2 regions of the Pseudoalteromonas marina genome follow, and region 2 is predicted to be linked to the other one. Evidence: riboswitches for the same ligand, from Rfam matches in the RefSeq annotation. Region 2 holds a riboswitch; the other holds the start of a gene.
The links. Region 2 has a riboswitch for cobalamin ahead of PMAN_RS12110 (ABC transporter ATP-binding protein). Riboswitches for the same ligand answer to the same signal wherever they lie in the genome.

Region 1: it holds a riboswitch for cobalamin, as region 2 does, so the genes downstream of both, PMAN_RS10860 (TonB-dependent receptor domain-containing protein) here and PMAN_RS12110 (ABC transporter ATP-binding protein) in region 2, are expected to answer to the same signal.

What each region holds. Positions count from the first base shown of each region.
Region 1 is NZ_AHCB03000006.1:430,529-433,950, reverse strand. It holds gene PMAN_RS10875 (ketopantoate reductase family protein) at 1-64, opposite strand, end outside; gene PMAN_RS10870 (VanZ family protein) at 57-407, opposite strand; gene PMAN_RS10865 (YajQ family cyclic di-GMP-binding protein) at 560-1,042, shown strand; cobalamin riboswitch at 1,219-1,382, shown strand; gene PMAN_RS10860 (TonB-dependent receptor domain-containing protein) at 1,416-3,242, shown strand; gene msrA (peptide-methionine (S)-S-oxide reductase MsrA) at 3,288-3,422, opposite strand, start outside.
Region 2 is NZ_AHCB03000007.1:195,726-199,147, forward strand. It holds gene PMAN_RS12100 (cobyric acid synthase) at 1-331, opposite strand, end outside; gene PMAN_RS12105 (FecCD family ABC transporter permease) at 334-1,338, opposite strand; gene PMAN_RS12110 (ABC transporter ATP-binding protein) at 1,340-2,140, opposite strand; cobalamin riboswitch at 2,217-2,355, opposite strand; gene PMAN_RS12115 (porin) at 2,404-3,333, opposite strand.

The sequences.
Region 1 (3,422 bases), on a different contig from region 2:
GACTTAAAAAGTGGCTTAGTAACAAGCCAATAGCGCCATCGCCTACAATTAAAATATTAGTCATAGGGATTCTTTTTTCGAGGTGTAAAAATAACTCTTAGTAAAAAGTAACTAGCAGCACCAGCAAAATCAGCTATAAAATCGCCAATAGAGGCCTGCCTGTAGGGGAGTGCGTCTTGCATTATTTCAATTGATGCGCCGTAACCGGCCAATAACAAAATTTGTGCGTACAAAGGAAGCTTAAACGCTTTATCCATAATAATAGCAAGCACAAAAAAAATCCCAAAATGAGCTACTTTATCAATGTGTGGAAATAGGTTAGCTGCGCCTTTTATTTCTTTGGCAAATAAAAAAGTAAACGCTACGATGCTGAGCAAAAAAACAGCTTGGTAAACACGCCTTGTCACGTAAAATCCTAGAGTCGCTTAAAAAAGAAGCTTAAGTATATCAAACTAAATTAGTATCGCACCTGAACAAGATGCAGAAAAATGTAAAGATTTATAATTTTAGCGTTATAATTGCGCCATAAAATTAAGATTGAATAGTTAGGAGAAAACCAATGCCTTCATTTGATATTGTATCTGAAGTAGAAATGAACGAAGCACAAAATGCGGTAGATAATGCAAACCGTGAACTTGAGACTCGCTTTGACTTTAGAGGTGTTGATGCATCTATTGAGCTAAACGACAAAACAATTAAGCTAAAAGCTGAAGCTGATTCACAGGTTATGCAATTGTTTGATATTTTAGCGGGTAAAGTTTCTAAGCGTGGTATGGATGTAGCGAGCTTAGAGTTACAAGATATTAGCCGTGCAGGTAAAAATGTTTTTCGTAATGTTGCGCTAAAGCAAGGTATTGAAAAAGATGTGGCTAAAAAAGTAGTAAAAGCCATTAAAGATTCTAAAGTAAAAGTGCAAGCGGCTATTCAAGGCGAGGAAGTACGCGTAACGGGTAAAAAGCGTGATGACTTACAAGCTGCTATGCAAGTGGTGCGTACTGCCGATTTAGGTCAGCCTTTTCAGTTTAAAAACTTCCGCGATTAATTATAAAAGCCTTTTGGGCGCTTTATAAATAAAAAGCCAAATAGCCGCGCAGGTTATTTGGCTTTTTTTATGAACGCGGCATAGTTTTTGTTTTTAATTGATTTTCTTTTTAGCTGTATAGACGTCCGTTGACATTTTTTATTAAACTCCTCACAATAGCGGCCTATTTTCAAGGTGCTTATTAATCTTTTCAATGGTTTGATTTTTTTAATAAGATAATCGGGAAGTTGGTGCGTTTTCATGATGACTACAATCCCAACACTGCCCCCGCAACGGTAAAGTAGTACATAAAGCTATGTATTTACTGAGTCCGGAGACCGGCCTTGATGTAATCTTACTTAGTTCTTTGCGGTGGGCAAAGAAGGGGAACTTCATGTTAAAAAAAACAACTCTTGGCGTTGCAATTACTGCTGCGCTGTCACTATCTGTATCTGCTGCAGAGCAATCAATCGAAACCATTACGGTAACCGCTAATAAGTTTGAACAATCAATTACTAATGTATTAGCGAGTGTAAATGTTATAACTCGTAATGACATTGAAACCAGTAATGTTCGCGACTTACCAACGCTATTAACGTCTCAAGTTGGCTTTCAGGTAAACCCTAATGGCGGCTTTGGTCAAAATGCCGGTGTTTCACTGCGCGGTACGGGATCGGGTGATACGCTAATTTTAATAGACGGTGTGCGCACCGGTTCGGCAACGCTTGGTCAAAAAGCATTAAGCAATGTGCCATTAAATAGTATTGAGCGCATTGAAATAATAAAAGGTTCACGTGCTGCAGTGTATGGCTCTGATGCGCTAGCGGGTGTTATTAATATTATAACGCGCGAGTCAGATAACCTTTCGGTCAGTGCTACGTTTGGATCTGACGCGTACCAAGACTACCAGATTGCTGGTTCTGTAAAAGCAGGCGATGTAACAACGGCCTTTAATGCAGGATTTGAAAAGACGGACAACTTTGATGTACTTCAAGGGGCAGCACCCGATGAAGACGGTTTTGAAAACAAAAACCTTGGCTTTAAAGTAAACTATACCGATGCGCACTACGGCGACTTTAAGTTACTAGGGCAATACAGTGAAGGCTTTGCTGATTACGACAGCCGTTTTAGTCCTGCCGATAGTACGATTGAGCGAGGTGATTTTAAAAATTACCAGCTTTCGGCTGGTTGGAATAAAGACTATAACAATCAAACACACAGCCTTGATATAGCATTTGCAACGGATGACTCAGACAACCGTTATGTTGATTTTTCTCAAGGGCCAACAACAAGTACGTTTGTTACTAAGCGCTCACAAATTGACTACAACGGCCAATACCGCTTAAACGACACGTTAAACATTAGTGGTGGTATTAATTGGTACAATGATGACGTATCACAAAGCTCAACCACGTTTGAAGTGCAAGAGCGCGATGTATTAGCTGTATTTGTTGGCGCATATTACGATGCGGATGAGTTGCTTGCCAATTTAACTGTTCGTCAAGATGACGATGAGCAATTTGGTAATGAAACAACGTACACAGCGGCAGCTGGCTATCACTTATCTGAAGACGCAACTTTCAGAATAAGCCAAAGCACGGGCTTTAAAGCGCCAACATTTAATGATTTGTACTTTCCTCTTTACGGCAATGCCAATCTTCAACCTGAAACGTCAGTGAATCGTGAGCTTGGCTTAAACGTCGACTTTGATACTGTGCGTGTCGATGTCGCTATTTTTAGAAATGAAATTGAGGATAAAATTGATTATGACGCTAATTTTACACTCACCAATATTAATGAGGCCCAATATGAAGGTGTTGAATTTAGTTTAGCCAATCAAATTTTGGGTTTTGATAGTAATGTGAATTTTGCTTACCTAAGTGCCGAAGATAAAGAAACAGGCGAAGCGCTTAGAAACGTTGCCAAACGAACCTTTAATTGGGAGCTTGCAAAACAGTTTGGTGCATTTGATACAAGCATAGCAATGCAATATCGCGGTGAGCGAGCAGGGGCGGTTTCGCAATTGGGTTCGTATACGCTTTGGAATTTAGCAGGCAATTACCAAGTAAATGATGAAATTACGGTGTCGCTTCGTATAGAAAACGTATTCGATAAGGAATACAACGCAGTTGATTCTAACGCTGATTTTACAACAGGGCAGGTGTATTACTACAACACGCCAGAGCGCCGCTTTTTTGCTGGCATAGATTACCAGTTTTAAATAATCTAAATAAAAAGCCCGGTTTTACCGGGCTTTTTTGTGTTTTTACTCAGCTAAAAACTCTTTAAATACGGTTTCAAACTTATGTAATTTTGGTGCGATTAACATACTGCAATAACCCTGTTGTGGGTTTTCGTTGTAGTAATCTTGATGATAGTGCTCAGCAGGGTAGTAAGTTGT
Region 2 (3,422 bases):
TGGCGACTTTTTTATAATCGTGGTACTTGCCGGCTTCCATGTTGCTAATCGCTTTACCATGAATAATAACTTGGGCGCCTGTATCGCTATTGGGCTTAAGTAATATCGGGTTAAAGTCGGTTTCGGGCTCTACCTTAGCAGCAATAGCTTGCAAAGCTTGCGCACGGCCAATTTCGCCACCGTCGTTTGTCACTGCGCTATTAAGTGCCATATTTTGTGGCTTGAACGGTGCGACTTTTATGCCTTGATTTGCAAATACTCGGCAAAGTGCAGCCACTAAGGTGCTTTTTCCCGCATCCGAGGTAGTACCCTGTATCATGAGTGTTTTCATGGCTACACCTTAGACTTTCTAAAAAAGAGTAAACTTAAGAAAAACGCACTCCCCATAGCGGCCGTGATCACCCCTACTGGCAACTCTTGATTTCGAAGTAAAGAACGAGACAGTACATCGACCCACACCATAAATGTGCCTCCTGCTAAGCTTGTTATTAATAGCCCTGCAACGGTTCCTTGTGAAATAAAAAAGCGCACAATATGTGGCACCATTAATCCAACAAAACCAATACCGCCACACATTGCCACCAACACAGCGGTTATTAATGAGCTTAAAATTAGCATCAGCAACCTAAATCGATGCACTTTAACACCAAGGGTTATGGCACTTTCGTCACCTAATAACATGGCATTAAGCTGGCGCCTAAAACTAATCATTACGCAGGTGCACAGTGTAATCACTAAAAATGGCACCCATAGTGTTGCCCACTGCGCACGTGCAAAACTTCCTAAGGTCCAAAATAAAATAGCAGCAACGGCTTGCGGCTCACTCCAATAAAGTAACAAACTAGTAAATGCACTAAATAAAAACGAAAGCGCAACACCAGCAAGTAACATAGACTCAACTTGCCCGCCCTGCTGCCTTGTGGCAATTAATATAAGTAAGCTCATTGCTAATAAGCTACCAAGCAAGGCTGCGGCCGAAAGCATAAAACCCGCGCTAATTCCCACAAATGCCATAAGTACAACTACACCAAACGAAGCACCTGACGATATACCAAATAAATAGGGATCGGCTAATGGGTTACGTGTCACTGTTTGTAAAATTAGCCCCGCAATAGCTAAACCCGCACCGGCCAGAAACGCCAATAATGTACGGGGCACTCTTAATTCAAAAATAATACGACTGGTGAATGAAGCATCATTTAAATAAATAAAACTGTTAAATACATCCTGTATTGAGGTATCTGCAGCACCAAAGCTCAATGCTAAAAATAAACTGACTAAGGCAATAGTAATGCAAATAATCAGTGCAACTGAATGGCGTACATGCGTGGCAAACATATTATTTATAACCATAAAAGTAGGTAATATGAGGCGTAACTTTACCCAATTGAGATTCTTGAGGATGGTTACTAACCTGAGCGCATACACCAAACACATCATCAAGCATGTGCTCAGTGAGTACTTCTGCGGGCGAACCGGTATGCGTTATTTCTCCGTTTTTAATGACTACGAGCTCATCGCAAAGAGCCGCGGCTAAATTAAGATCATGAAACGAAGCAAACACTGTAACACCAAGAGACTTTGCCAGCTCCATAACCTGTATTTGATATTTAACATCAAGGTGGCTAGTGGGCTCATCCATAATTAACAGCTGAGGTTGCTGAACAATAGCACGTGCAATGAGTGCGCGTTGTTTTTCTCCTCCAGAGAGCGATTCAAAATTTTGATTGGTGTGCTGCTCAAGCCCTACCGTTTTTATAGCTAGAGTGATTTGTTGTTTTTCGCTTTGCGATGTAGAGCTAAATAACGATTTATGAGGAGTGAGGCCAAGCGCCACAACATCAAATAACGACAAATTAAAATGCGATGGCGCCTCTTGTAAAACAACAGCAACGCACTTTGCATATTCGTCACTTTTAAGCTGCCAAATATCATGGCTATTAAACTCTATAACCCCTTCATTAGGCTTATTAAAACGATATAAACAACGCAGTAAACTCGACTTACCTGCACCATTAGGGCCAATTAAGCCCACAAATTTACCTTCGGGTATTTGCACATTAATGTGTTTGAGAATAGGTTTATTTGCTATTCCCCACGAAAGGTTTTGAACGTTTAATAATGGTGCTTTAGTTTGCAATACTCTGTCCTAGACACGATTACCCACTTGTAATGCAACCACTAAAAAGGAGTACATTAAAATTAGCATGAGTAGGCCCGCTCATTAAAAATTGATTTGTATCTGACTTAAAGCAAAGTGCTAATTACAGTTGCGGGAACAGTTGAGGACTTACACCTCATTCCAAATGAAGCTCTATTATGGGCGGGTAAGTAAATAATTTAAAGCAAAAAAAAACCGCGCTAATTACAGCGCGGTTAAAAAGGGAGTGTTTTAACTCGTCGTTAAAACTTATATTCCATACCTAAACCTAAGTAATCTTGGTCTACGTTGTTGTCCATATCAAAGCTTGAGTAAAAGCCAAATACTTTAATGTTTTTGTTAAGCTTATGATCAACACCAACCGAAATAGCTGTCTTATCATCGCTATCGTCAAAGTCCATTGCCTGATACTGAACTTTAAATGTATTTTTACCCATGCTGTATGCCGCATTTAATAAGTAACCGTCACCTTCAGCTGAACCGTCTACTTTTTCTTGAGTTTGGTACATAGCACCTAGTTTAAAGTCTTCAACTTTACCTTGGATTGATGCGCGCACTACATCATAGCCGTTTACTTCGCTGTCAGCTGCAATTGAGGCATAAATAGCACTCTTTTTAAGCGCTGAATCACCGTATGTTACAGCCATTGAATAACCGTTATCTGCATCTACATCGTCTTCAGCAATAAAAGTAGCAAGTACTTTAAAACCTTCGTATGAGTTAGAAGTATACGTGATTGAATCACCTAAACGGTTTTCACCCTTGAATACGTTTTTAATATCGCCTTCAAGGTCATTAAATAAATCTAGTTTACCTTGCGCTTGTTTAAACGCCGTATCGTTACGACCCACTACTACCTGACCAAATGAGCCTTTAACACCAACGTATTGGTTACGCGCAGAAATATTATCGTCGTCGCCTTTTGAGTCTGCATCAGTTACATCAACTTGAAACTCAAACTTATAAACTGCTTCTAAGCCATCTGTAATTTTTTCAGAACCTTTAAGACCAAAGCGAGATGCGTTACTTTTAATTTCAGTAAACGATCCTTCACCGTCATCTGTAGACTGCACAGTTACATTTGCTTTACCGTAAACATCCACGTCTGCAAGTACATTAAAAGATAAACCACTTAGCAAAGCGACACATAAGCTCGATTTTACAAATTTCATGTTATTTCCTCGATAATCACAAAAGACTAATTTTTAAAACGACTGCAGTTTGTCACCACTAAATGACAGAAATATTACAAATGAAATAT